4 regions of the Marinobacter sp. CA1 genome follow, and region 4 is predicted to be linked to each of the others. Evidence: predicted binding sites of a transcription regulator. Region 4 holds the regulator's gene; each other region holds the start of a gene.
The links. The regulator sigma-54, encoded in region 4, starts transcription at its own class of promoters, with help from an activator protein. The targets are predictions, from matches to a motif close to ANTGGCATNNANNTTGCTNT.

Region 1 (7,151 bases), 460 kb from region 4:
GATCCGATCTCCGCGCCTGACGTGGTCTCGCTGTTGGATCAGGAAGACGGCGTGGGGGCGTCGGCCCAGACCATCCTGAATATGACCGGCCAGGCGCCGCCCTTGGATAACGCCTTCATCACTGCCGGCGGGTTCAGCTTCGAAGTGCAGGTGGATGGCGTCGCCGTGCCGGTGGATACCTCGGGGGTCACGGATCTCGACTCCCTGGCTGACGCCATCAACAACTCCAGTGCCAACTCGGTCACCGCGTCGGTGGACGATGCCACCGGCGAGTTGCGACTGATCGACAACAGCGGCAATCCACTGGCGGCCAGCTACACCAATAACGCTACCACGGTGAATCAGCCGGAAGAGCTGGCCACGATTCGAATTACCACCGATCGGGATGTCGCCGACCTGACCTCTGACGATGCCGCCAGTGCCTTTGCCACGGCCTGGGGTGCCCGGGCTCCCCAGGTGACCAACCAGTTCAACCCGTTGGATCAGAAGACCTACAACTACGCCACGTCCACCAAGATTTATGACAGTCTGGGCAACTCCCATGAGATGACCCAGTATTTCGTCAAAAATCCGGCGCCGGGTAACGGTGTGGGGGCGAGCCAATGGTCCATCTACGTCCAGATTGACGGTGAATTTGTCGGAGGTACGGATTCCACGCCGTTTGTCGCCCGCTTTACGGAAGATGGTCGGTTGCAATCCATCAACGGCGATCAGGCCGGTGAAATGGTGATCGGCGACTGGGTGCCGAAAGATGAGAACGGCGATCCCAACGGTGCTGATGGCCCTCCGCCTCCTGGCACGGTTATCGAGACGCCAATTCCGGACCCCCCCACCAGTTCCGCTTTTGTGATCGGGCTGTCGGAGACGACCCAGTACGGCACGTCATCTGGCGTAAACGACCAGAACCAGAATGGTTACACCACCGGTCGCTTGGCGGGGCTGGACGTATCCTCGGAAGGGGTGCTGTTTGCCCGTTACACCAACGGCCAGTCCCAGGCGCTGGGGCAGGTGGCGCTGGCGGCCTTCAGCAATACCGACGGTTTGACGCCGGTGGGGGACACCACCTGGGTGGAGACGTTTGAGTCCGGTCAGCCGGTGATTGGCCAGCCGGAGACCGGCACCCTGGGCTCGATTGAGGCCAGTCAGGTGGAAGAGTCCAACGTCGACCTGTCCGAGGAGCTGGTGAACCTGATCATCGCCCAGCGCAACTACCAGGCCAACGCCAAGACCATTGAAACCTCTGATGCGGTCACCCAGACCATCATCAACCTCCGCTGATAACCGTTAGCGCAACTTCCCGGGTTCGAAAGATGGACCCGGGAGTTGCTTCTGTTTCTGCTACTTCTGCCGCCCGGATTCCCGGTGACCGGTACCTCCTCTTTCTTGTTGGCACAAGTTCTGCATTAACCCTGCTATCAGTCAAAGTTCCGGCAGGAGTTTTCCGCATGGATAAGTCCCTCTACATCGGCATGTCAGGCGCCAAGCAGAACATGCTGGCCCAGCGGGCCCACGCCAATAACCTGGCCAACGCCAACACCACCGGTTTCAAGCGGGATTTCGCCCAGGCCCGGAGTATGCCGGTGTTTGGTGAGCATCATCCCACCCGCGCCTACGCCATGACCGAAAGGCCTGGTACCGATCTGTCCGCCGGCGCGCTGATGGATACCGGTCGCAAGCTGGATGTGGCGGTGGAAGGTGACGGCTGGCTGGCGGTCCAGAATGGTCAGGGCGAAGAGGTGTTCGGTCGTTCCGGCAGCCTGCAGGTGGACGTCAACGGCCTGCTGCGCAATCGCAATGGCGACCTGGTGATGGGCAATGGTGGCCCGGTGGCCCTGCCGCCGTTTGACAGCCTGGAGATCGGTGCCGACGGCACCATTTCCATCGTGCCCGCCGGCGGTCCGCCCGATCAGCTGGTGGATATCGACCGGCTGAAGCTGGTGAATCCCCCGGCCGATGCCCTGGAGAAAGGTGAAGACGGCTACCTGCGTCGCAAGCCTGACCAGGCGCTGGACGGCCCGGAGCCGCCGGATGGCAATCTGCGGGTGGCCACCGGGTTTCTGGAGGCCTCCAACGTCAATGCGGTGTCCGAGATGATCTCCAACCTGCAACTGTCGCGGCAGTACGAAATGCAGGTGAAGGTCATGAGTACCTCCCAGTCCAATTCCGAGGCGGCGGCACGTCTGTTGCAGAACCTCTGATAACGAACCTGTTTCACAGCGCTGATGGCGCCAGGCGGCAACAGTTGGCCGCCATGCCACCGGCCGAGGAGTAGAGCATGCATCCAGCACTTTGGGTCAGTAAAACCGGGTTGAGTGCCCAGGACACCAACATGTCCACCATTTCCAACAACCTGGCCAACGTCAACACCACCGGTTTCAAGCGCGATCGCGCGGTGTTCCAGGATCTGCTGTACCAGATTCACCGCCAGCCCGGCGGTCTCAGTTCGCAGAACACCGAGCTGCCTTCGGGGCTGCAGCTGGGTACCGGTGTACGGGTGGTGGGTACCACCAAGCAGTTTACCCAGGGCAACCTGCAGAACACCCAGCAACCGCTGGATATGGCGGTGGATGGTCGTGGCTTCTTCCAGATCCTGCTGCCCGACGGCGGCATTGCCTACACCCGCGACGGTCAGTTCCAGCTCAATGCCGACGGTGAGGTGGTGAATCCGGACGGCTACACCCTGGAGCCGAACATCACCATCCCCGACAACGCCACCAAGGTGACCATTGGCAAGGACGGCACCGTGTCTGTGGTGGTGGATGACCAGGCCAACCCGGTCAACCTGGGGCAGATTACGCTGGTGGACTTCGTCAATCCCCAGGGCCTGCAGGCCATCGGCAACAACCTGTTCCGGGCCACCAACGCCAGCGGCGATCCCAATGAAGGCGAGGCGGGCATCGGCGGGCTTGGCAGTATCGAGCAGCAGATGACCGAGGCCTCCAACGTCGAGGTGGTGGAAGAGCTGGTCAACATGATCACCACCCAGCGGGCCTATGAAATGAATTCCAAGGTGGTTTCCACCACCGACCAGATGCTGCAGTTCATCACCAACAACATCGGTTGATGGGCGTAGCGGCAATGAGTGAGGTGACTGTCATGAATGGGAACAACACCCAGACCAACGGGTACCGCCGGGTCGGCATGCCGGCTCTGGTGGCGGTGCTGGTGTTGCTGGAAGGTTGCACGGCGATGACCCGGCCCCGGGCGATACCGGATGATCCGGCCTACGCCCCGGTGCGGCCCCAGGAAATGATGGCTCGCGACCCCCACACCGGGTCGATCTACCAGACCTCCCGCAATTACAACTTCTACGGCGACACCGTCGCGCTCAATGTCGGGGATATTCTCACCGTGACGTTGCAGGAGTCCACGCAGGCGAGCAAGTCGGCGGAGAGCAGCATCACCAAGGACAACGAACTGTCGATTCCGGAACCGATTCTGCTGGGCAAGGCCAATCTGGGCATCAACACCAGCGCCAACTTCGAACGGGATTTTGAGGGCCAGGCCGAAGCGGACCAGAGCAACAGTCTGAACGGCAGTATCACCGTTACGGTGACGGAAGTGCTACCCAACGGCGTGCTGCGCATCCGGGGCGAGAAATGGCTGTCGCTGACCAATGGCGACGAGTTCATCCGCCTGACCGGCATGGTCCGGCCTCAGGACATTGCCCCGAATAATACTGTGGCGTCCACCCGGATCGCCGACGCCCGCATTGCCTATGGTGGCACCGGCGATTTCGATCAGGCCAATCAGATGGGCTGGCTGGCACGGTTCTTCAATAGTGAGTGGTGGCCGTTATGAACAGGCTGAGAAGTATGGCACTGCTGTTGGTTCTGGCTCTCGTGGCGGCGCCGGTGGTGGCCGACCGGCTCAAGGACCTGGCCCGCATCAAGGGCGTGCGTAACAACCAGTTGGTGGGCTACGGCCTGGTGGTGGGGCTGGACGGCACCGGTGACAAGGCGCCGTTCACCAACCAGACCTTCCGCAACATGATGAACCAGTTCGGTGTGACCCTGCCGGAAGGCACCAACCCCAACCTCGCCAATGTGGCGGCGGTGACGGTACACGCCACCTTGCCGCCGTTTGCCAAGCCGGGGCAGGAAATGGATGTGACGGTCTCCTCCATCGGCAATGCTGACAGTCTGAGGGGTGGCAGTCTGCTGATGACTTCTCTCAAAGGCGCTGACGGCCAGGTCTATGCCATGGCCCAGGGTAGCCTGGTGGTGGGTGGCTTCGGTGCCGCCGGCGCTGACGGTTCGCGGATTACCGTGAACGTGCCGAGCGTGGGTCGCATTCCCAATGGCGCAACCATCGAGCGCGAGGTGCTGTCGCCGTTCAGTCGCGGTGACACCATCACCTTCAACCTGCTGCAGCCGGATTTCACGACGGCACGGCGGGTGGTGGAGACAGTCAATGGCATGTTGGGGCCGGATATGGCCTATGCCCACGATGCCACGTCGATCTCCGTCAAGGCGCCACGGGACCCGTCCCAGCGGGTCAGCTTCCTGTCGATCCTGGAGAACCTGGAGGTCGACCCAGCCGAAGACGCCGCCAAGGTGGTCATTAACAGCCGCACCGGCACCATCGTGGTGGGGCAGAACGTGCGGGTCAGCCCGGCGGCCATTACCCATGGCAACCTGACCGTCACCATTCAGGAAAACCCGGAAGTGAACCAGCCGGACCCGTTTGCCAATGGTGACACGGTGGTGACTCCCAACACCCAGATTGCGGTGACCGAAGACCCGGCGCGGATGTTTCAGTTTGGTCCGGCGACCACCCTTAACGAGATTGTGCAGGCAGTGAACCAGGTCGGCGCGGCGCCGGGTGATGTCATGGCGGTGCTTGAAGCGCTGAAACAGGCCGGCGCCCTGCGGGCCGAACTGATTGTGATCTGAGGTAGCGTCATGCAGGACCCACGACTACAGCAATCCCGCATCTACACCGACTTCGGCGGTCTCAACGCGCTGAAGGCGGAAGCGCGCTCTGATCGCAAGGCGGCGCTGGAGGAAGTGGCGAAGCAGTTCGAGGGCCTGTTCCTCACCGAGATCATGAAATCCATGCGCAAAGCCAACGAGGTGTTCTCCGAGGGCAACCTGCTCAACAGCCAGCAGTCCAAGTTCTATCAGGACATGTTCGACAACCAGCTCAGTCTGACCTTGTCCGACCAGGGGCTGGGGCTGTCGGACACTCTGGTGCGTCAGCTCAGTCGCCAGATTCCGGGGATGTCCGCCGAAGGTGAGCGTCGGGCCGGCCACAAGGCCGACATTGCCGCCTACGACCGCAGTCTGCCGTCACTGTCGCGGCAACTGCCGGAGCGGCTTGCGGAAGTGAAGGCGGTGGCGGCGTCATCGGCGCCGGCGACCGACAGCGTCTTGCCGTCCCGGTTCGAGTCGCCACAGCAGTTTGTCAGTCAGTTGCTGCCGCTGGCGGAAGCGGCCGCGGCGGATTCCGGTATTGATCCCCGGCTGATGGTGGCGCAGGCCGCGTTGGAGACTGGTTGGGGGCGCCACATGATCGAAGGGGAGCAGGGTGCGCCGAGTTTCAACCTGTTCGGTATCAAGGCCGACGGGCGCTGGCAGGGGGATTCCGTCAACATCGCCACCTCGGAGTACCGGGATGGCGTGCGGATGAGTGAGCGGGCGCAGTTCCGGGCCTACCCGGATTACCAGGCCAGTTTCCACGACTATGTTGATTTCCTGAAGTCGAATCCCCGCTATCGCGAGGTGCTGGCGTCCGCCGAAGACCCGGCGCAGTTCGCTGACCAATTGCAGGCTGCGGGTTATGCGACCGACCCGCATTACGCCAACAAGATTCGCCGGATCATGGCCGGCGAGACCATGAACCAGCCGGTGGGTGCCTCCGGGCAGTCGTCCCCGGGAGCTGACGGATAGGTTCCGAGGGTAAAACGCTATGGCCAATCTGATTCAAATTGGTTTGTCCGGTGTGCTGGGCCATCAGTCAGCCCTGAATACCACCGGTAACAACATCACCAATGCCAACACGCCCGGCTACAGCCGCCAGGAAGTGCTGTTCGAAAGCCAGCGGGGCCTGCGCACTGGTGCCGGTACGGTGGGCACCGGGGTCAACATCTCCAACATCCGCCGGGTGGCAAATGAGTACCTGGTGGAGCAGGTGCGTTCAGACACCTCGCTGCAGTCCGAACAGAAAGCGCTGAATCAGGAACTCAGCCGACTGGACAACCTGCTGGGGTCCTCGACCACCGGGCTCAACGATGTCCTGAACAACTTCTTTGCCAGTCTCCAGAGTGCGGCGGAAGACCCGGCGTCGCTGCCCCAGCGACAGTCGGTGCTGAGTGAGGCCAAGGCGGTGGCGGATCGCTTCCAGTCTCTGCAGGCCGAGTTCATCCAGCAGCGGGAGTCGGTCAAGCTGCAGATGCGCCAGGGCGTTGAAGATGCCAACACCCTGATGTCCAGCATTGCCGAGCTGAACCTGGCGATCTCCAACAGCCCGGGTATTGCCCAGGGTCGGCTGCCTAACGATCTGTTGGACAAGCGCGACGAGAAGCTGCGTGAGCTGTCGGAGCTGGTGGGCATTCGGGTGCTCCACACCGAGGGCAACCAGGTCAACGTCATGCTGGGCAATGGTCAGGCGCTGGTAGTGGGGGCGGATGCCTCCCAGCTGTCGACACGGCCCAGCGTGGAAGACCCGGCTTTCCTGGAGTTCACCCTGCTGGATGCCGGACGTCAGGTACCGATCGACAGCCAGATCACCGGCGGGTCCCTGGGAGGGCTGCGGCGCTTTGAACAGGAATCCCTGAAAACCGCGTTTGATGAGTTGGGCCGGGTGGCCATTGCCCTGCAAGACAACATCAATCACCAGCACGAGATTGGTATGGACCTGGAGGGCGACCTGGGTGGTCTGTTCTTCTCTGATATCAACTCGCCGGAGGCGATGTCCAGTCGGGTGATTGCCAACGGCAACAATCTGCCGCCAGGGGATGCCGACATTGGTGTCGAGATCAGCGACAGCAACGCGCTGATCTCGGGCAGCTGGAACCTGCAGTTCTCAGGCGACGGTCGCAACTACGAGGTGATCGACAGCCAATCCGGTGAAGTGGTCAAACAGGGCCGTCTGCCGGACCCGCTGCCGGCTGAGATCGGCATGCCCGGGTTCAATATCCAGATCAACGA
Region 2 (7,151 bases), 2.0 Mb from region 4:
AACAGCGCCGCCGGCCAACCCCAGAACCGTTTCGCCAGCAAGCGCAGTCAGGACACCGATGACAGTGACGACGACGAACGCACAGTCACCCGTACCGACACCAATGCAACAGCAAGCGCCAGTGCCGAGGCCTCCGCCAGCAAACAGGAAGCCACCGAGTCCAGCGCTGATGCCGCCTCCACCCTGAGCCTGCCACCACCGGGCTCGGAACTGGAGGTACAACTGGAACACCTGCGGTTGCTGGCCGATAAAGAAACCAACCGCGTTGCCGACGTCATCAAATCATGGGTAGAGGATCATGGACACACAAGTCGTTGAAACCAACTCCCTCGACAAGGCCGCCATCCTGCTGCTGTCGATGGGTGAAGATGCTGCCGCCAAGGTTCTCAGTCGGTTGGGCCGGGATGAGGTCACCACCCTGTCCAATCGCATGGCCAAGCTCGCCGGCGTCTCCACCGACGCCGCCCGTGACGTGATCCAGGGCTTCTTTGATCATTTCCGGGACCAGAGTGGCATCAGCGCGGCCTCCCGCGACTACCTGGAGCGCACCCTGGACATGGCCGTGGGCAAGCGCCTGGCCAAGGGCATGATCGACGACATCTACGGCGACGCCCTGAAAGACGAGCTGCAGAAGCTGCAATGGGTGCCGGCGGAAACCCTGGCCCGCTTCTTCGCCACCGAGCATCCCCAAATGCAGGCGGTATTGCTGGCCTTCCTGCCACCGGAGACCGCCTCCGGGGTACTGGCAGAGCTGCCGGACAACTGCCACGACGATCTGCTCTATCGGGTCGCCAACATGCACGAAGTCAGTGACCAGGTGCTGTCGGAGCTGCGCGACGCCCTCGGCCGCTGTCTGCAGTTCGTCTCCGAGCGCAGCACTGCGCGGGTAGACGGAGTCAAGCAGGCCGCCGACATCCTCAATCGCTTCCGCGGTGATCGCGCCAGCCTGATGGACATGCTCAAGCTCCACAACGAAGAGCTGGCGCGTTCGGTGTCCGAGAACATGTACGACTTCATGACCCTGGGGCGCCAGTCCACCGACGTGCTCCAGGTGCTGGTGCAGGAGATTCCCGAGGACATCCTCTCGCTCTCCCTCAAGGGCGCTGCGCCGGAGGTCCGTGATGCACTGATGGGCGCCCTGCCCCGACGGATGGCGCAGTCCATCCTCGACCGCACCCAGGCCCTGGGTTTGGTGCCGGTCAGTCAGGTGGAAGACGCCCGGCGGGAGGTCATGCGCCTGGTGCGGGAACTGCACGAACAGGAAGTGATCAACTACCAGATCTTCGAGGAAACGGTCGTAGACTGACGCTATGGACAAACTCAGGGGCAACTACCGCAGGCATCGCTTCCGCTCCCTGGCCGCACTGGAGGCCAGCGATCGCGGCGAGCAGGACCCATTCCAGCAGGGTTATGACGAAGGCTTCCGCCAGGGCCAGGAACGCGGCCTGGAGCAGGGCCTGGCCGATGGCCGCAGTCAGGGCGAGGCCCAGGGCTACGAGGCCGGCTACCAGCAGGGCCTGGGCAAGGGCGAGGATGCCGGACGCCACACCTTCAACGCCGCACTGGCACCGCTGCAGAGTATCCAGGGTAAGCTGGAGGAGCTGCGTCAGCAGGAGCTTCGAGAACACACCGAACAGCTGTGCCAACTGGTGGAACAGGTGGCTCGGCGGGTGGTGCACGCCGAACTCAGCCTCAACCCCGGCCAGATGCTGAAACTGGTGGAAGAGGCGCTGACCCGCATGGACACCCGCAAGGGCGACGTCACCGTGTACCTGTCGCCGGACGACTACCAGCGCCTGGCCCGCACCGGCACCAACCACATCGGTGATTACCCGGTCCAGCCCGACGACGCCCTGGCCATTGGCGACTGCCGCCTGGAGAGCGACCAGCAGCAACAGACCATTCGCAGCGAAGAACGGCTGCAGGGCTGTGTGGACAAGGTGCGCGAGGAACTGACCCAGGAGTCGCCACAATGATCCGCACCGGAACCCGTACATGAACACCCTGCCCGAACAGCTGGCGCGCGCCGCCGAGCGCTTGCGGGAAGTGCCACGGGAGACCGTCACCGGCCGCCTGGTGCGGGTGACCGGTCTCACCCTGGAAGTCGTCGGTTGTCGACTGGTGATTGGCCAGCGCTGCCTGGTGGACACCCACCAGGGCGAGCCGGTGCTGGCGGAAGTGGTCGGCTTTGACCGCGACACCGCCTTCCTGATGCCCTACCGCGCGGTCGGTGGCCTCTACGCCGGGGCCCGGGTCCAGCGCCTGGACGACGATCTGCAACTGCCGGTGGGCAACAACCTGCTTGGTCGTACCTTTGACGGTCTGATGCAGCCCCTCGATGACGGCCCCGCCGTCAGCGGCGACCGCCTGCCGCTGCACGCGGCGCCCCCCAATCCGCTGAAACGGCGGCCGGTGCGGGAACCACTGGATGTCGGGGTCCGCGCCATCAACGCCCTGCTCACACCGGGCAAAGGCCAGCGTCTGGGGCTGTTTGCCGGCGCCGGCCTGGGCAAGAGTGTGCTGCTTGGCATGATTACCCGGTTTACCCGGGCCAACGTGATTGTGGTGGGCCTGATCGGTGAACGCGGACGGGAAGTCCGGGAATTTCTCGAAGACGCCCTGGGGCCGGAGGGCCTCGCCCGCTCGGTGGTAATCGCCGCACCGGCCGACCAGTCGCCGCTGATGCGGCTGCGGGCCGCCGAGACCTGCCACCGGCTGGCGGAATACTATCGCGACCAGGGCCAGGACGTGCTGCTGTTAATGGATTCCTTTACCCGCTATGCCCAGGCCCAGCGGGAACTGGCACTGGCCATCGGCGAACCGCCGGCAACCCGGGGCTACCCGCCGTCGGTGTTCGCCGCCCTGACCCGGCTGGCGGAACGTGCCGGCAACGGCGAAGGTGAAGGTTCACTGACCGCCATCTACACGGTGCTGGCGGAAGGTGATGACCAGCAGGACCCGATTGCCGACGCCGCCCGCGCCATCCTCGACGGTCACGTCATCCTCAGTCGCGAGCTGGCGGAAGCCGGCCACTACCCGGCAATTGATATCAATGCCTCCATCAGCCGGGTCATGCCCCAGGTCACCGACCGCGACCACCAGCAGACCGCTGCACGCTTCCGCCGGCTGCTGTCCCGTTACCAGAGTGTGCGGGAACTGATTCCCCTTGGCGGCTATCACGCCGGCCAGGACCCGGAGCTGGATGAAGCCGTACAGACGCATCCCCGGCTGGCGAGCTTCCTGCAGCAGGCGATCGACGAACCGGCAGGCTATGACCAGAGCCTGCAACAACTGCAAGGGCTGTTTGGCTGATGTTCAACCGCTTCCTCGACCAGCAGCAGAAAACCCTGGAACGCCTGGGCAACGACAAGCAACAGCAGCAGTTGCGCCACCAGCAGGAACAGCAGCGCTACGACAGCCTGAAGTTCTATGTCGACAGCATGGCCAGCGGCGCCAGCGGCAATGCGCTGGTGCACCAGAACCGACTGGCCATGCGCCATCAGCTCAACCAGCTACTGGATCAGCAGGCCGACGAATTGCTGTTGGCGGGCAAGGAACTGGAAGCACGGCAGCGGGCATTGCTGGCGCAGTTCGGTAAGGTCAAGGGACTGGAGTTGCTGGTACGACGGCGCCAGCAGCAGGATCAGCAGCGCCAGCGGCGCCAGGAGCAGGGACAGGTGGACGACTGGCTCAACGGAGCTGGTCGTAAGGGTTAGTGGTGGTGCCCAGAAGATCATCCAGCGCCGTGCGGTGACTGGCCAGCAGCTCGCCGTTGCGCTCATTCAGGGCCTGGCAGCGCACCAGTGCCGCCTCCAGTTCTTGCCAAAACGATCGCAGCTCCGTGGCCAGGGCCGGTGGCAGTTTGGTCAACAGCCGCTCAAAACCGCCGGCATCGGCGTTCAGTCCCAGGCCCACCAGGATTTCCCCCCGACGGCCGGCACTGACTTCCAGCGCCGCCAACGCGTCACCGATCTGCTCTCCCAGCGGCTGCAGCGCCTCGGCGTCAGTGCGCGCCAGCAGCCGCTGCTGCTCCACCAGCAGTGGCTGCAACCCCTGGCAACGCGCCAGGTCGGCACGGATTCCCCGGGTCAGCTCCGCCAGGGCAGCCTTGGCGCTCATGAGCCGTGCAGGTCCAGCACCGCTTCCGCCAGTACCGCCGGGTCCAGATCGAGCTGACCTTCGGCGATGGCCTGACGCAGGGCATTAACCCGGGTCATGTCGACATCGGAGGCGTCCGCCAGGGACTTTTCCAGACCGCGGCTCTGCAGTTCCGGCGTCGCACTGGCGGCCGTGCTGCTGGTCGCCCCCTGGTCATGGCGGGCGGCGTTGGCACGCTGGTTGGCGCTGGTAACCGGTGTCGTGGCGTGATTGATTTTCATAGCATTCAAACCCAATCAGTGTCTCTGTCAGAGTATAGCGACCGGCTGCCGGCGAAACTGTAACCGAACTTGGAAAAAATGCGTTGGCAGGTATCCGCACCGGTCCAGGGCCCATCAGAATCGGGTTTCGACGATGCCCCGCTCCACCACCCAGGCGGTGATGACCTTGCCGGACGAATGGTTACGCACCCGGATACCCTCCCCCTTGCTGCCGCTCTGGAGCGCTTCGCCGGTCATCGAGGCAGCCACGCCGTCGGCCTCGACCCGGATCAGCACCTGGTCGCCTCGCTCCACCAGCAGCGGTGCTTCCGCCAGGTCCAGGGTGATGACCTGGCCACCACGGATCGCGCGCCGGGTCCGCAGCCCCCGCAACATGCGGATGTCGGTCACAAAATCGCCGTAGATGTCGGCCAGGTCCCGCACCGCCAGCCGCATGGTGTCCCGGTTCAGGCTCTCACCCCGGCGCACCGTCCGCCGGGCCGTCACCACCGGAACCTTGAGCGATACTTCCGCCCGCGCCCGCAGTTCCCATTCCGGCTCACTGCAGCCGATGCGATAGGGCACCCGCCCCCAGATTCGCCCGGAGGCCTGGGCCGGCGCCACCACCAGCTCGCCCTGGCAGCCGGGATGCTGGTCCGCGGCTCCCGGCACCCAGGCTTCCACCTGGTAATCGAAATTGACCCAACCACGCTGACGGGCGTAACGCTGGACCTGGCGCTCGGCGTCCGCGGTGACCCGCGCCACCAGGTCCGCCCGATTCTGGTTCTGGGCCTGAACACCACCAGCGGCCAGCAGCCAGACCAACAGCAGTGCCCCGCCCGACAGGGGAACCCGCCACTTCCGGGGCGGAAACCACGATTTCCGCCCTGCCTTCCCCACTTCCGCCCTCAATCGGTAACCCCTTGATTTATTGAATCTAAAAGTTGGCACATACCTTGTTAGTACGGTAGCAGGAAATCTCACTGCATGGCACTGGAGACCAACCATGGCACTTATTGTGGACAAGGCACTGGGCGTCCATCAATACGCCCTGTCGATGCGGATGGAACGCTCCCGCATCCTCGCCAGCAACCTGGCCAACGTTGATACCCCGGGCTACCTGTCCCGTGATTTCGACTTCAAGGCCTCCCTGCAGCGGGTCGCCCGGGAGCTGGACGGCCTCCACAGCGGCCTGCCCGCACCCAGCCTCGATGCCAGCCGGGATCTCAAGTACCGGGTGCCGATGCAACCGTCCGAAGACGGCAACACCGCCGAGCTCGGCGTGGAACAGGCCCAGTTCGCCGCCAACGCGATGGACTTCCAGACCAGCCTGACGTTCCTGAATATGAAAATTTCCGGCCTGCGCAAGGCCATCGACGGATAACGGATCGAGGAGCCACACCATGGCATTCCACAACATCTACGACATTGCCGGCAGCGCCATGCGCGCCCAGTCGGTTCGACTGAACACCGTCGCCTCCAACCTGGCCAACGCCAACAGCGCCGCGGGCAGTGAGGAAGATGCCTTCCGCGCCATCAAGCCGGTGTTCGCCAGCCTCTATCAGAGCCTGGAGACCCGCAGCCCGGTCACCAGCCAGCGTCTGGCCGCCGCCAGTGTCGGCATCGCCGGTGTCACCGAATCCGACCGCGCCATCGAGCGTCGTCACGAGCCCGGCAGCCCCATTGCCGACGGCGACGGCTATGTCTACTACAGCAACGTCAATGTGGTGGAAGAGATGGCAGACATGATGTCGGCGTCGCGCAATTTCCAGACCTCGGTGGACATGGTCAGCCGGGTCAACAGCATGCAGCAGGGCCTGCTGCGCCTTGGCCAGTCCTGAGGGGATAGGGAACCGACATGACCGTTTCAGCCATGCAGAACCGCGAAACCGGCGGCGCGACGAACACCGGCACGACCGCCAACACCATTGCCGGCAATGACAACAGCGCCGCGGGACTGAAAAACGAGTTCCTCACCCTGATGGTGGCGCAGATCAAGAATCAGGACCCGCTTAATCCGTTGGACGGCGCCGAGTACGTCGCCCAGCTGGCCCAGTTCTCCACCGTCGAAGGCATCGAGAACATGGGCAAACTGCAGAACCAGAACAACGTGCTGATGGACACCCTGCAGGTGTTGCAGAGCACCAACCTGGCCGGCAAGCAGGTCAGCATTCCGGTGGATCGCATCAACCTGGATGCGGAAGAGGAACTCACCGGCACCGTGGCCCTGCCCGCCGCCGCCAGTGAGGTGGAAGTCCGTGCCCTCGACGCCGCTGGCAACGTAGTGGAGTCGGTCAATCTGGGCGCCCGCGACGCCGGCGAAACCGCCTTTACTCTGCCGGAGCTGGATGCCGGCCAATACACCCTGGAGGTGATCGCCCGCAACGGCGATGACCTCACCACCTACCCGCCCAAGCTGCAGCGTACCGTTGAGAAAGTCAGCGTGCCGTCCGATGGCAGCGACATCCGCCTGCAGGTTGCCGGCGTGGGCAGTGTTTCCCTGTTCAGTATCAGCGAATTCCTTGGAGGACGTTCATGAGCTACAACATCGGTCTTAGCGGTTTGCGCACCACCAACCAGTCTCTGGATGTGATCTCCCAGAACATTGCCAACGTGTCCACGGCGGGCTTCAAGGCCAGCCGCCCGGAACTGGCCGCACTCTACTCCGGCGGTCAGCCTGGTGGTGTGGAGATGAACAACGTGTCGCAGAACTTCGGCAAGGACGGCAACAAGAACTTCTCCGGCCGTGAGCTGGACATGGCCATCTCCGGCCAGGGCTTCTTCATCGTCAAG
Region 3 (7,151 bases), 460 kb from region 4:
CGCCGGGATCACAATGTCCCGAGTGCTGCCATCTTCGTAGGTCAGGGTCAGGGTCTCACCGGTGAACCCGGCTGCCGGCACGGTGACATCACCCAGTATGTTGACCTGCCGCTCCAGCACCGACTGGCGGGAATCCAGGTTCAGATCGAAATCGATCTGGGTGGTACGGCGAGGCGCCAGGTTGTCGGTGTCGATACGCAGGTCACCGCGAACGCCGGACAGGTTGCCATCGTCGTCGGCCTCGTAGCCCTGAACCCGCATGTTCTGGTTATTGACCACGTAGCCGTCTTTATCAACGCCGAACTGACCGGCGCGGGAATAGCGAGTTTCACCGCCATTGTTGAGGATAAAGAAGCCGTCTCCGTCGATGGCCATATCCAGGGCATTGTCGGTAAAGCTGATATTGCCCTGACCGAAACTCTGGCGGACATCCTGCACCCGCACGCCGTCACCAACGGAGTTACTGCCAGCGCTCAGAAAACCACTGGAGTACAGGTCACCAAACTGCACCCGGCTGGATTTGAAGCCCACGGTGCTGGCGTTGGCAATGTTGTTGCCGGTGACATCCAGATCAACCGAAGCTGCCCGCAATCCACTAAGACCCGTATTGAAAGCCATGTTACACCTCGAAATTCAGATTCTGGATCAATTGATCTGGTAGACGTCGGCAAGGGCCACCGAGCCCTGTCCCGCCAGGTTAAGGGTGATTTCACCCGCGCCACCCAGTGACACACTGTCCACGTTGGCGCTGATGAGGGTGCCAAGCTGTTCGGTGCCGGAAGGGTAACTACCCTCCGCAACGAACTCGTACTTGCCGGGCGGCAACGGATCGCCGTTGGCGTCATTGCCGTCCCAGGTGAATTTCTCGTAGCCCTTGGCCGCCTGACCCAGATCGATCTGCCGCACCAGCTCACCGGCGCTGTTCTTGATGGAGATCTTCAGGTTGGAGGTGGAAGCCTGTACCGCCACCGCGCCTTCAATCTCGCCTTCGCTCACCAGCTTGGCGGCCGTACCCGGCACCAGCACCGTCCGCCCCACCATGGCGGAAGCCTGCAGGGCCTGGGTAGAGCGGAATTCGCCCACCACGTTGTCCACCGCACTGGAGACTTTCTGCATTTCTTCCAGGGAACTGAACTGCGCCAGCTGGGCAATGAACTCGCCGTTGTCCTGTGGCTCCAGTGGGTTCTGGTTCTTCAGCTGCGCGAGCATCAGCTCCATGAACTCGCCCTGGCCCAGCTCATCACTGCCCTTGGCCTTGTCGTCCTGTTTGATGCCGTACTGACTCAGGAACTCACTGCTGGTTGTGCTGTTAACCGCACTCATGGCTTATTCCTCGCGTCTTATTGCTGTCCCAGGGTCAGAATCCGCTGCATCATCGACTTGGCGGTGTTCATCACGTCCACGTTCATCTGGAAGCTGCGGGATGAGGACATCATGTCCGCCATTTCTTCCACCACGTTGACGTTGGGGTAATACACATAGCCGTCTTCGTTGGCGGCGGGATGATCCGGCTCATACCGCATCTGCAGCTCGGCCTGACTCTCTACAATACCTTCCACCCGCACACCGGCGCCCAGGGCATCGTCACCGGCAGCGGCAACGCCTTGCCACCCCTGGTCGGGGTTGAGCATCTGCTGCTGGATGGCGGCGAACACCGGCTTGCGGGCACGGTAGGTGGTATCGGTACTGGAACTGGCGGTCTCGGCGTTGGCAATGTTCGAGGCGGTGGTGTTCAGTCGCAGCGACTGCGCAGTCATACCGGAGCCGGCAATGTCAAAGATGCTGCCTAGGGACATGATGAATCTCCTGAATAATCCTGGGTCGCTGTGTTACTGGCCTTTCAGGGCCTTGTTCAAACCACTGAACTTGGCGTTCAGGAACTGGAAGCTGGCCTGGTAATCCATGGCGTTACGCATGAAGCGGCTCTGCTCCTGCTGGCTGTCGACCGTATTGCCGTCAATTGAGGGCTGATGGGGGTTGCGGTACATCAACTCGCCATTGCCGCCGCCAGTGCCATCATCCAGGTGGCCAGCGTGGGTTCGTGCCATTTCGAAGCCGCTCATCGACTCCTGAGCCCGGGCCATCATCGCCTGGAAGTCCACGTCCCGGGCCTTGTAGCCGGGGGTATCCGCGTTGGCCAGGTTGTTGGCCAGCACCTCGGCACGTTTTACCCGCGCCTGCAAAGCGTGTTCGTGAATGCCCAGTGCCTTGTCAAAGGTGATTGCCATACTGCCTCCGGAACAGCCGTTCTGAGCCCGTCAAGTTGGGCGATAGGTCGTCTTTCCAGAGTCAAAGCAATTGTGATGCCAGTTTCTTTGCAGGATGCGGAAGGTCAGGAATGGCGGGGGATGCGGTCAAACGGGAGAGGAATAGGAGATGTGGGTGGCGCAGCCGCTGGCGGCAACCACCCGGAAAAGCGGCAAGGTCTTTCCCTATGGCGTGTTCGGCCAGGAGCGGACAAACTCGGCCACCGACAAACGCGGCACCGACGGTTTGCTGTCCGCTACGGAGCCGACGTACAGGAAGCCGGCGATACTCTCTTCCGCCTGCAACCCGAGCCCCTGTTTCACCCGCTCGTCATAGGCCAGCGCCCCGGTCCGCCACATACCACCAAAACCCGCGGACTGCAGCGCCAGCAGCATATACGCCAACCCCGCCCCGGTGGACAGCACCTGCTCCACCTCCGGCACCTTGGGATGCTCGGTTGGACTGGTGATCGCCACCACCAGCATGGGCGCCCGCAGCGGCATGCGTCGAAGCTTGTCTTTCTCAGCCTCGGTGTCGGCCGTGCCGGCGAACAGCTCGCCCAAACGCACCAGCCCCTCGCCTTCAATCACCAGATACCGCCAGGGACGCAAAAGCGCATGATCCGGCGCCCGTGCGGCACATTCGAAGACCTGTTCCAGCAGCGCCTGATCCGGCGCGGGGGCGATCAGTCGGGGTTCCGATGAACGGTTGAGAATGGCGTCAATTACCTCGGTCATAATCCTTCCGGCTAACGGGTTAGAGTGCCGCCATCAGGCGGCACAATGGCTGCAGATCAGGCCACAAACTGCCAGAATTGTGCAGTTCAGGCAATGCTGTTAGTCTTTAGTCGTAGTTTCGTGGCGAATGCCGCCGTGGCAATTGCCAGGTTCTCGAAACACGACAATCTACCTCCTATAACATTCAATAAACAGGTAGTGGCAACATGAGCGACGATCGCCGATTCAACAGCTTCAGCGAGTTCTATCCGTTTTATCTGGAAGAACACCGGCACCCGACCTGCCGTCGCCTCCATTACCTTGGCAGCCTGCTGGTTCTGGCTGTCGCCGCTTACGCCCTGGTCAGCGGCCGTTTCGCACTGCTTTGGCTTCTGCCCGTGATCGGCTATGGATTTGCCTGGGTTGGTCATTTCAAATTCGAGAAGAACCGGCCAGCCACCTTCAAGCATCCTCTTTACAGCCTGATGGGTGATTGGGTGATGCTCAAGGACATGCTGGTAGGACGGATCAGGTTCTAGGATGATGAACGCTCCTCTCAATATGGGGAAAGCGCTGGTGCTGGATGGAAACAGCGCGCCGGTCGCGGTCCCACCCATGCCCGACTATAACGGTCGGGTGGTCGCCTATACCGCCACCGCACTGATTATCGCCCTCGGCATGTTCGAGGACCTGTTCGGCGCCAACATGTACGGCCTGCTTGCCGGCTGCCTGATCTGGCCCCACATTGCCTGCTATCTCAGTCGCCGCACCCTGCTCCGCAAGTCCAACCGCATACGCCAGAAAATGCTGATGCTGGACTGCATCTTTGGTGGCGCCTGCATCGGCACCTGGGGACTGATTCTGGTTCCCTCCGCCGCCGTGGCGCTGATGATCATGTTCAGTTGCCTGATCGTGGGCGGGATTCGCCAGTGGCTGCTGGGCATGGTGCTGCTCGTTGTCAGCACCTCCGCCGCGGTGGCGCTCAATGGTGTGCCTGCTTCGCTCCAGGCGCCGATCTGGACCACGCTGGTATCCCTGCTGGCCACCGGCACCTACATCTGCGTCACCGCCTATTACGCCCACCAGCAGGCGCGCTCGCTGATGCTGGCCAAGACCCAGATCCAGAATCAGCGCGAGCAGTCCATCGCCCTGTCCCACAAACTGTCGAAGTACCTGTCACCGCAGGTCTGGCAATCCATCTTTACCGGCGAGCGGGACGTCCGACTGGAAACCCAGCGCAAGAAGTTGGCCATTTTCTTCTCCGACATCAAGGGATTCACCGACCTGTCCGAGGAGATGGAACCGGAAGCGCTGACCGAACTGCTGAACCACTACTTCAACGAAATGTCGGAGGTGGCCCTCAAGTACGGCGGCACCATCGACAAGTTCGTTGGCGACTCGATCATGGTGTTCTTCGGCGACCCCACCAGTCGCGGCCAGCGCGAAGACGCGTTTGCCTGCGTTTCCATGGCCATCGAGATGCGCAAGCACATGAAGATCATGCGCCAGAAGTGGCGCAGCCAGGGCATCAAGACGCCACTGGAGATCCGCATGGGCATCAGCACGGGCTACACCACCGTCGGCAACTTCGGCGCCGAAAACCGCATGGACTACACCATCATCGGCAAGGAAGTGAACCTGGCCAGCCGCCTGGAATCCCTTGCCGAGCCTGGCGAAATTCTGGTGTCCTACGAAACCTTCTCCCTCATCAAGGACCGGATCATGTGCCGGGACAAGGGCGAGATTACGGTGAAGGGCTTTGGTCGCCCGGTGCCCATCTACGAGGTGGTGGACTTCCGTCGTGACATGGGGCCGAACCGCAGTTTCCTGGAACACGAACACAGCGGCTTCGCGATGTACCTGGATTCCGAGAAGGTCACCGAGAAAGAGCGGCAGTCGATTCTGAGCGCCCTCGAGGATGCCGCCGACCGGCTCCGCCAGGAGGATGTCTGAAACAGGAGCGGTGACAGCCGGGACAGCTGGCCGCTCCCGCGGAATGACTACTGACGCACCAACCGCAGTGACGGCACCGCGCCTGGCTCGGTACTGCGCCAGGGATTGATGTCGAGCCCACCGCGCCGGGTATAGCGGGCGCAGACCGTCAGTTTCTCCGGCTGGCAACGCTCCATCAGATCCATGAACACCGTCTCCACGCAATGCTCGTGGAAGTCCTGTTTCTGCCGAAACCCCACCACGTACTGCAACAGCGACGGGCGATCAATGGCCGGACCGGTGTACTCGATGGTCAGGGTGCCCCAGTCAGGCTGGCCGGTCACCGGGCAGTTGCTCTTCAACAGATGGGAACACAGCTTTTCGGTCACCACGTCGCCACCGGCATGCAGCAGCTCCGGCTGGTATTCATAGGCCGTCACTTCCACCGCTTCGTCGTCGATCGACTCGAATCCCGCCGGACGACCAATCGCCTCACCGTCGTCGTCCACGCTGTGCAGGGTCATATGAACCGTGGCGCCGCAGGCGCTGGAAAGATCCTTTTCCACCACGGCCTTGACCCGTTCCGGAGACGAAAACACGGTCTGATTGAGGGAGTTGAGGTACAGCTTCCAGGATTTCGATTCAATCAGCGAGGGCGATGCCGCCGGTACACGGAACTCTGCCCAGGCCACCGCCGGCACACCGGATGGACGCAGCCAGGAGATTTCCCAGGCCTGCCAAAGATCTTCCCCGAACCAGGGCCAGCGGCCGTCGTCCAGCCCCAGCCGACGCCGGTTGTCATCCCGGGGCACCGGGAAAAGCAGGTCCGGGGTGTATTGGTCGGGGTACTCACTGCTTTTGCCCAGTGGGGCGTTGTGCAGGCTCATAGCAGTCCTCAAACAGATCGCATTAGTGACGGATGCCCTTGCCACGCTTGAGCATCTGCAGGGCAACGGTAAACAGGATGGCAATAAACACCAGGATCATCGACAACGCAAATACCACGTTGACGTCAGATACGCCAAGAATGCCGTAACGGAATGCATTCACCATGTACAGGATCGGATTGACCATCGAAACCGCCTGCCAGAACTCCGGCAACAGCTGGATCGAATAGAACACCCCACCCAGGTAGGTCAGCGGTGTCAGCACAAACGTCGGCACAATGGAAATGTCATCAAACTTGGTGGCCAGCATGGCGTTGATGAAACCACCGAGCGCAAACAGCGCGGATGTCAGTACCACCGTCAGCATGGTGACCGCCACATGGTGGATTTCAAGCTGGGTGAATGCCAGCGACAACATCGTCACGATCACCCCGATGCTGAGGCCACGTGCCATCCCGCCAGCAACGTAGCCGGTCAGGATCACCCAGTTCGGTACCGGCGAGACCAGCAACTCCTCAATACTGCGCTGGAACTTCATCGAGAAGAACGACGACACCACGTTGGAATAGGAGTTGGTAATCACCGCCATCATGATCAGCCCGGGCACGATGTAGGCCATGTAATCGAAACCGCCCATCTCGCCGATGCGGGAGCCAATCAGGTTGCCGAAGATGATGAAGTACAGGGTCATAGTGACTGCTGGCGGCAGCAGGGTCTGCGCCCAGATACGGGTAAACCGGCGGATTTCGCGAACCAGGATGGTATTGAACGCAACCAGGATGGCGGATGGGCTCATTGTGTAGACTCCTGCTGTTCCCGGGCATTGTCCTGGACCATGGTCAGGAACAGTTCTTCCAGGCGGTTGGATTTGGTACGCATGCTCATCACTTCCAGCCCTTGGGCCTTCAGGGCATCAAACACCTCATTCAGACTTCGCCCTTTCTCGACCTCCACTTCCAGGGCTCCGTCATCAGCCAGCCGCGCCTCGAAGCCGGCCAGTTCCGGCGCGCCTTCAAGGGGTGCCTTCAGGTCCATGATGAAGGTTTCCCGATGCAGCTGCTTCAGCAGATCACGCTTGCTGGTGTTCTGGAGAATGCTGCCATGGTCAATGATGGCAATGTTGCGGCACAGCGCTTCCGCCTCTTCCAGATAATGGGTGGTCAGGATGATCGTGGTGCCCTGGCGGTTCATTTCCTCCAGGAAGGCCCACATTGAGCGCCGCAGCTCAATATCCACACCAGCGGTCGGCTCATCGAGGATCAGCAGGCCGGGTTCGTGCACTAGAGCCCGGGCGATCATCAGCCGCCGCTTCATGCCGCCGGAGAGCATCCGTGCCGGCGTATCCCGCTTGTCCCAGAGCCCCAGCTCC
Region 4 (7,151 bases):
CGATCACCGTCAACGCCGCCCACGCCCGCCTGGATGACAGTCAGGGTGTGGCCACCTACACCGGCGATGTCGTGGTCGCCCAGCAGGGCACCCGCCTCAGCGCCGACAAGGTGGTGCTGTACCGGGACGACCAGGGCCTGAGCCGCATCGAGGCCACCGGCACCCCCGCCCGCTACTCCCAGGCAACCGCAGGCCAGACCGCCGCCACCGAGGCCAGCGCCGAGCGCATCATCTACAACGCCACCGAAAGCCAGCTGACGTTCGAGCGCAACGCCATGATTGAGCAGTCCGGCAACCTGTTCCGCGGCAACCGCATTCTCTACGACACCCGCAATCGGGTGGTCACGGCCGAGGGCGATAACGGCGGCAATGGCGAGGGCCGGGTGGAAATGGTCATTCAGCCCCGCGGCCGCGCCCAGAGCGACAGCAACTAGACAGGAACCAAGATGGCAGTGCTCCGCGCCAGCAACCTGGCAAAAAGCTACAAGCAGAAGAAAGTGGTCCTCGACGTCTCCCTGGAGATCCGCAGCGGGGAAATTGTCGGCCTGCTGGGGCCGAACGGTGCCGGCAAGACCACCTGCTTCTACATGATCGTCGGTCTGGTACCGTCGGACAAGGGACGCATCACCCTGGACAGCCAGGACATCACTCCCCTGCCGATGCATGGCCGTGCCCGCAAGGGCATTGGCTACCTGCCCCAGGAAGCCTCGGTGTTCCGCAAGCTGAGCGTGCGGGACAACATCATGGCGATTCTGGAAACCCGCAGCGACCTCAAGCGCGCCGACCGCGAGCAAAAACTGGAGGACCTGCTGGCGGAGTTCCACATCACCCACATCCGCGACAGCCTGGGCATGGCCCTGTCCGGGGGCGAGCGCCGGCGGGTGGAGATCGCCCGCGCACTGGCGATGGAGCCGGCCTTCATCCTGCTGGACGAACCGTTTGCCGGTGTAGACCCCATCTCGGTCAGTGACATCAAGCAGATCATTCGCCACCTGCGGGATAAGGGCATCGGCGTACTGATCACCGACCACAACGTGCGCGAAACCCTGGATATCTGCGAGAACGCCTACATCGTCAGTGGCGGCCACATCATCGCCTCCGGCTCGTCCGAGGACATCCTGGCCAACCAACAGGTCAAGGAAGTTTACCTCGGTAACGAATTCAAACTATGACCCTCCCCAAATGCATTGATTTCTGACGTCAGTTTGTCGACCATCAAGTCTTCGCAACGCTGCCTGCTGGTATCTTGAGAACGTGGATTGCGGATAAACCGTCTACACTCGATACAGGCCAGCGGCAGCCGGCCAGATTGTCTTGCCCACCACAAGCAAGTACACTCGGCAGAAAAATTGCTTGTAAAAGCAACTTCGCATGACGCAAGACTTTTTAGGCTCACCAGGCATGACCGGTTGGTGATATCCCGCCTGCCAGGCACACCGGTGACGGAACTGACATCATGGTAATGAAAGCCTCACTTCAGCTAAAACTGGGCCAAAGCCTGACCATGACGCCCCAGTTGCAACAGGCGATCAGGCTGCTTCAACTCTCCACCCTGGATCTCCAGCAGGAAATCCAACAGGCGCTGGATTCCAACCCCATGCTGGAAACCCAGGAAGACGACGACCGCGCCGAGGCAGAGCAGAACGACGACCGCAACGACGCTGAAGACGGTCAGGACCAGGACGCCAGCGCCACCGCAGATGACAGCTGGGATGACGACAGCAGCCAGGAGTGGGAGGCCGACAACAACGGCTCCGAGAACATTCCCGACGACCTGCCGGTCGATACCGCCTGGGACGACATCTACCAGCCCTCTCCTGCCCCCGCCAGCCGCGGCGACGATGAGGGTGACAGCGATTTCGAGTCCCGCAACTCGGTCTCCGAGACCCTTCACGATCATCTGGAATGGCAGCTCAACCTGACCCCCATGGGTGACCGGGACCGGGCCATTGCCCACGCCCTGCTGGACGCAGTGGACGAGCGCGGCTACCTGACCTCCCCGCTGGACGAAATCCACTCCGGGTTGATGGACGACGCCGACGAGGACCCGGTGGAGCTCGACGAGATCGAAGCGGTACTGCGTCGGCTGCAGCATTTCGACCCCGCCGGTGTGTTTGCCCGCGATCTGCAGGAATGCCTGCTGATCCAGCTCAACCAGCTGCCACCTGACACCCCCTGGCTGCCCCAGGCTCGCCTGGTGATCACTCACTACATCAACCTGCTGGGCAACCGCGACTACGCCCAACTGCTGCGGCGCAGCCGGCTGAAAGAAGACCAGCTGCGGGACGTTCTGGCCTTGATCACCCAGCTCAACCCGCGCCCGGGCAGCGCCATTGATCAGGCTGAGCCGGATTACGTCATTCCCGATGTCATCGTGCGCAAGCACCAGGGACGCTGGCGGGTGGAACTGAACCCGGAGATTGCGCCGCGCATTCGCGTCAACGCCAGCTACGCGTCGTTGATCCGCCGGGCCGACAGCAGCGCCGACAACACCTACATGCGGGACCAGCTGCAGGAAGCCAAGTGGTTCATCAAGAGCCTGCAGAGCCGCAACGAAACCCTGCTCAAGGTGGCCACCCGCATTGTTGAGCACCAGCAGGGCTTCCTCGATCACGGCGAGGAGGCGATGAAGCCACTGATCCTCTCCGACATCGCCCAAGCGGTGGAAATGCATGAATCCACGATTTCCCGGGTCACCACCCAGAAGTACATGCATACCCCCCGGGGCATCTTCGAGCTGAAGTACTTTTTCTCCAGCCACGTCAGCACCGATGAGGGCGGAGAATGCTCGTCCACCGCCATCCGGGCGATGATCAAAAAACTGATTGCAGCAGAAACCCCAAAAAAGCCATTGAGCGACAGCAAAATTGCCGCCATGCTAGGGGAACAGGGAATCAAAGTGGCCCGGCGCACCGTCGCCAAGTATCGGGAGGCCATGCACATTCCCCCGTCAAACGAACGGAAGAGATTGGTGTAGGCCAGGGAGCGCTCACCAGCGCGGCTCTGGCCCGAAGGGATCTACCGCCGCGGGGAAACACCGCGGCAACCCCGCCAGTGATCGTAGTCGCTGGCAAGCCGACAATAGGAGACGCCTATGCAACTCAATATTTCAGGTCATCACGTCGAACTGACAGCTCCCCTCAAAGAGTACGTCTCTGGCAAGTTCGAAAAGCTTGAACGGCATTTCGATCACATCAGTAACTGTCAGGTGACTCTGGAAGTCGAGAAGGTCCGCCAGATGGCGGAAGCCACGTTGCATGTAATTGGCGGTGAGATCCACGCCAAGGCCGAAAACGAAGACATGTATGCAGCCATCGACGCTCTTGTGGACAAGCTGGATCGACAGATCCTGAAACACAAGGAAAAAAATATTGATCGTATGCATGGAAACGGCGCCCGCTAAACGGTAGCCTTGCCCACACCTGAACTGATCGAGCTGCGGTACGTCTGACGTATCGCAGCCTTTTTTTTACGGAACCACTGTCTATCCATGACGGACACATCACTCACCATCGAAACCATCCTGACCCCGGAGCTTGCCCGCTGCCGTGTTGCCGGCACCAGCAAGAAGCGGGTTCTGGAATTCATCTCCGAGAGCATCCACCAGCAGTATCCCGATCTGGATGCCGGGCAGATTTTCAACAACCTGGTTGCCCGCGAACGCCTGGGCAGCACCGGTATTGGGCAGGGCATTGCGATCCCCCACTGTCGGCTGGATGGCTGCAGCCAGGTCATCGGTGTGCTGGTCACCCTGGAGGAAGGCGTTGGTTTCGATGCCATCGACAACCAACCGGTGGATCTGCTGTTTACCCTGATCGTCCCCAAGGAAGCCACCAGCGAGCACCTGGAACTGCTGAGCCAGCTGGCCGAGAAGTTCAATGAACAGTCGTTCTGTAACGAACTGAGACAGTGCAGCGACAACGAGACCCTGTACAATCGAATGATAGGCGCCTAACAGCAGACTGATCACTCAAGGGTGATGGACTATGAAACTGATCATCGTCAGCGGCCGCTCCGGCTCGGGTAAGAGTACCGCGCTGCATGTACTTGAAGACCTTGGTTTCTACTGCATCGACAACCTGCCCATCGGACTGCTGTTCCCTCTTACCCGGGAAGCCACCGCTCAGGAGAGCACCGGGCGGCTGAAGAAAATCGCCGTCAGCATCGATGCCCGTAACCTGTCGGATGAGATCGCCAACTTCGAGGACATCCACCACCAGCTGACCCAGACCGGCGCCACCATCGAGACCATCTTCCTTGATGCCACCGACCAGGCACTGCTGCAGCGCTTCCACGCCACCCGCCGCAAACACCCCCTGAGCAACGACCGCACCTCCCTGAAAGAGGCCATCACCAGTGAGAAACACCTGCTGGAACCCATTGCCAGCCTGGCGGATCTCTACGTCGACACCACCGAACTGTCGATCTACGAGCTGCGGGACATGGTCAAACAACGGGTGATCGGCCGGCGGGAACAGGAAATGGCGCTGCTGATCCAGTCCTTTGGCTTCAAGCACGGGGTGCCGGTGGATTCCGATTACGTCTTTGATGTCCGCTGCCTGCCCAATCCCTACTGGGATGCCAGCCTGCGCAAGTTTACCGGCATCGACCAACCGGTAATCGACTTCCTCGAACACGAGGCCATGACCACCAAGCTCACGGACGATATCATTCAGTTCCTGGATTCCTGGCTGCCATCATTCGGCCAGAGCAACCGCAGTTACATGACCATTTCCATTGGCTGTACCGGTGGCCAGCACCGCTCGGTGTACGTCTGCGAGAAAGTCGGCGCCTACTTCGCGGAACGCTACAACAACGTCCAGGTCCGTCATACCGAACTGCCACACCTGAAACGCAGCCTATGATTCGCCAGCAAGTCACCATCATCAACAAGCTGGGCCTGCACGCCCGCGCTGCCGCCAAACTGGTGGCCACCGCCTCGGAATTCGAAAGCAGTATCCAGATCTGCAAGGGCAGCCAGCAGGTGGACGCCAAGAGCATCATGCCCGTCATGATGCTGGCCGCCAGCAAAGGCACCGACCTTGAACTCAACATTGAAGGTCCCGACGAGCAGCAGGCGCTCGATCAGCTGGTCGCCCTGATCAACGACTACTTCGGCGAGGGCGAATAGCGCCCCGCCCCGCCAGCACGCAGGTTTCTACGGCATTCACCTACAACGCTTTCTCACCACTGCAACGTAAGTCCGCTATACTACGTAAGTTTATCAGCTACGCCCGGTAGCCTGGCTGCTGGAGACCCTGGCCGCATAGCAGATGGTCGTGGGCACCTCCCCAGCGCAGGATTACCGTCGGCAGCGCTGATGGTCATTTGGGCAGAAAGTTGGGTGATCAATGACGGACATTCTGGAACAAAGCCAGGCTCGCCAGCGTCTCCGCTCCCTCGGAGAAGCTCTGGACAGTGGTGCCCTTAAACAGGTTGCCCGCATCCTCAATGGCGGCCTCAGTCCCAGTGATATTGCCCACCTGCTGGAATCCTCCCCGCCCCGCCAGCGCGCCCTGCTGTGGAACCTGGTGGACAAGAACCTGGAAGGGGAAGTCCTCCAGTACCTGAGCGACGACATCCGGGGTTATTTCCTCAGCCAGCTGAACGCCCAGGAACTGGCCAACATCATTGAGGACTTCGAGTCCGACGACCTCGCCGACCTGCTGCAGCAGTTGCCGGACACGGTGATCCAGGAAGTCCTGGACACCATGGACGAACAGGACCGGCAACGGGTCGAGGAAGTCCTAGCCTACCCGGAGGACACCGCCGGCGGCCTGATGAATACGGACACCATCACGGTGCGTCCGGACATCAGCATCGACGTGGTTCTGCGTTATCTGCGCCGTCACCGCAACCTGCCGCCAATGACCGACAGCCTGATTGTGGTCAGCCGGAAAGACCAGTTCATCGGCATGCTGCCCATCACCAAGATGTTGGTGAGCAATCCCGCTACCACGGTGCGGGAAGTCATGGACACCGACATTGAGCCGATTCCGGTCACCCTGGCGGACACCCAGGTCGCCACCCTGTTCGAGCGCTACGACCTCATCTCCGCGCCGGTGGTTGACGACGACGGCAACCTGCTGGGCCGGATCACCATCGATGACGTGGTCGACGTTATCCGGGAGGACGCCGATCACTCGCTGATGAGCATGGCCGGCCTGGACGAAGACGAAGACACCTTCGCCCCGGTGCTCAAGACCACCCGGCGCCGGGCGGTGTGGCTCGGCATCAACCTGATTACCGCATTCATCGCCTCCGCCGTTATCGGCCTGTTCGAGGATACCATCGAGAAGGTGGTGGCGCTGGCGGTGCTGATGCCCATTGTGGCCAGCATGGGCGGCATTGCCGGCAGCCAGACCCTGACCCTGGTGATCCGCGGCATGGCCGTGGGCCAGATCAGTGGCGCCAACGTCAAATGGCTGCTGAACCGGGAGTTTCTGGTGGGCATGCTCAACGGTCTGTTATGGGCCGTGGTGGTCGCTACCGCCGCCACCGCCTGGTTCCGCGATCCGGTGATCGGTGTGGTGATTGCCGCAGCGCTGGTCATCAATCTGCTGGGAGCGGCCTTTGTCGGCACCGTACTGCCGCTGTTCCTGAAGTCGCGGAACATCGACCCGGCCCTGGCCGGGGGCGTGATACTCACCACCGTAACCGATGTGGTAGGATTCATGTCCTTCCTTGGGTTGGCCACGGTGTTTTACGCCTGAGCCCGCCCCGGCCACACCAGGAACCGAGCATGACCGAACAGCCATACGACGACAGCGAACAGGAATGGGGCAAGAGCAAGTCCCAGCTTAAACGTGAGATGCAGGACCTGCAGGATCTGGGCAAGCAGATGCTGGCCCTGTCCAACGAGCAGCTCGCCACTCTGCCAATCGGCGACACCCTGCGCCGTGCGATCGAGGAATCCCATCGCATCCGTCAGAACGAGGCCCGTCGCCGCCACCTGCAATACATTGGCAAGGTCATGCGCCAGGAAGACGATATCGATGCCCTGCGTCGCGCTATCGGCGCGTTTCACGCGGGCAGCGAGGAGCACACCCGGCGTCTGCACCTGGCGGAGCGCTGGCGGGATCGCATGGTTCAGGAGGGCGACAGCGCCGTTGGGGAGTTTCTGGACTACTGCCCCGCCGCCGACATCCAGC

Region 1: a site for sigma-54 is predicted at 1,386-1,405, ahead of J2887_RS12310 (flagellar basal body rod protein FlgF). Genes of this name have one in related genera too.
Region 2: a site for sigma-54 is predicted at 5,302-5,321, ahead of flgB (flagellar basal body rod protein FlgB). Genes of this name have one in related genera too.
Region 3: a site for sigma-54 is predicted at 2,292-2,311, ahead of flgB (flagellar basal body rod protein FlgB). Genes of this name have one in related genera too.

Annotation. Positions count from the first base shown of each region.
Region 1 covers NZ_CP071785.1:2,692,588-2,699,738, reverse strand. The annotation lists gene J2887_RS12315 (flagellar hook-basal body complex protein) at 1-1,278, shown strand, start outside; gene J2887_RS12310 (flagellar basal body rod protein FlgF) at 1,446-2,198, shown strand; gene flgG (flagellar basal-body rod protein FlgG) at 2,276-3,064, shown strand; gene flgH (flagellar basal body L-ring protein FlgH) at 3,097-3,801, shown strand; gene J2887_RS12295 (flagellar basal body P-ring protein FlgI) at 3,798-4,895, shown strand; gene flgJ (flagellar assembly peptidoglycan hydrolase FlgJ) at 4,905-5,891, shown strand; gene flgK (flagellar hook-associated protein FlgK) at 5,911-7,151, shown strand, end outside.
Region 2 covers NZ_CP071785.1:392,149-399,299, reverse strand. The annotation lists gene fliF (flagellar basal-body MS-ring/collar protein FliF) at 1-318, shown strand, start outside; gene J2887_RS01845 (FliG C-terminal domain-containing protein) at 299-1,306, shown strand; gene J2887_RS01840 (FliH/SctL family protein) at 1,311-1,976, shown strand; gene J2887_RS01835 (FliI/YscN family ATPase) at 1,996-3,312, shown strand; gene J2887_RS01830 (flagellar FliJ family protein) at 3,312-3,716, shown strand; gene flgN (flagellar protein FlgN) at 3,691-4,119, opposite strand; gene flgM (flagellar biosynthesis anti-sigma factor FlgM) at 4,116-4,379, opposite strand; gene flgA (flagellar basal body P-ring formation chaperone FlgA) at 4,494-5,183, opposite strand; gene flgB (flagellar basal body rod protein FlgB) at 5,365-5,742, shown strand; gene flgC (flagellar basal body rod protein FlgC) at 5,762-6,199, shown strand; gene J2887_RS01800 (flagellar hook capping FlgD N-terminal domain-containing protein) at 6,217-6,897, shown strand; gene flgE (flagellar hook protein FlgE) at 6,894-7,151, shown strand, end outside.
Region 3 covers NZ_CP071785.1:2,699,748-2,706,898, forward strand. The annotation lists gene J2887_RS12315 (flagellar hook-basal body complex protein) at 1-618, opposite strand, end outside; gene J2887_RS12320 (flagellar hook assembly protein FlgD) at 646-1,323, opposite strand; gene flgC (flagellar basal body rod protein FlgC) at 1,341-1,796, opposite strand; gene flgB (flagellar basal body rod protein FlgB) at 1,830-2,228, opposite strand; gene J2887_RS12335 (nitroreductase) at 2,433-2,984, opposite strand; gene J2887_RS12340 (DUF962 domain-containing protein) at 3,191-3,502, shown strand; gene J2887_RS12345 (adenylate/guanylate cyclase domain-containing protein) at 3,504-4,916, shown strand; gene queF (NADPH-dependent 7-cyano-7-deazaguanine reductase QueF) at 4,964-5,782, opposite strand; gene J2887_RS12355 (ABC transporter permease) at 5,805-6,578, opposite strand; gene J2887_RS12360 (ABC transporter ATP-binding protein) at 6,575-7,151, opposite strand, start outside.
Region 4 covers NZ_CP071785.1:3,156,801-3,163,951, forward strand. The annotation lists gene lptA (lipopolysaccharide transport periplasmic protein LptA) at 1-434, shown strand, start outside; gene lptB (LPS export ABC transporter ATP-binding protein) at 447-1,172, shown strand; gene J2887_RS14375 (RNA polymerase factor sigma-54) at 1,463-2,977, shown strand; gene hpf (ribosome hibernation promoting factor) at 3,095-3,403, shown strand; gene ptsN (PTS IIA-like nitrogen regulatory protein PtsN) at 3,491-3,955, shown strand; gene rapZ (RNase adapter RapZ) at 3,987-4,865, shown strand; gene J2887_RS14395 (HPr family phosphocarrier protein) at 4,862-5,131, shown strand; gene mgtE (magnesium transporter) at 5,352-6,713, shown strand; gene yjgA (ribosome biogenesis factor YjgA) at 6,743-7,151, shown strand, end outside.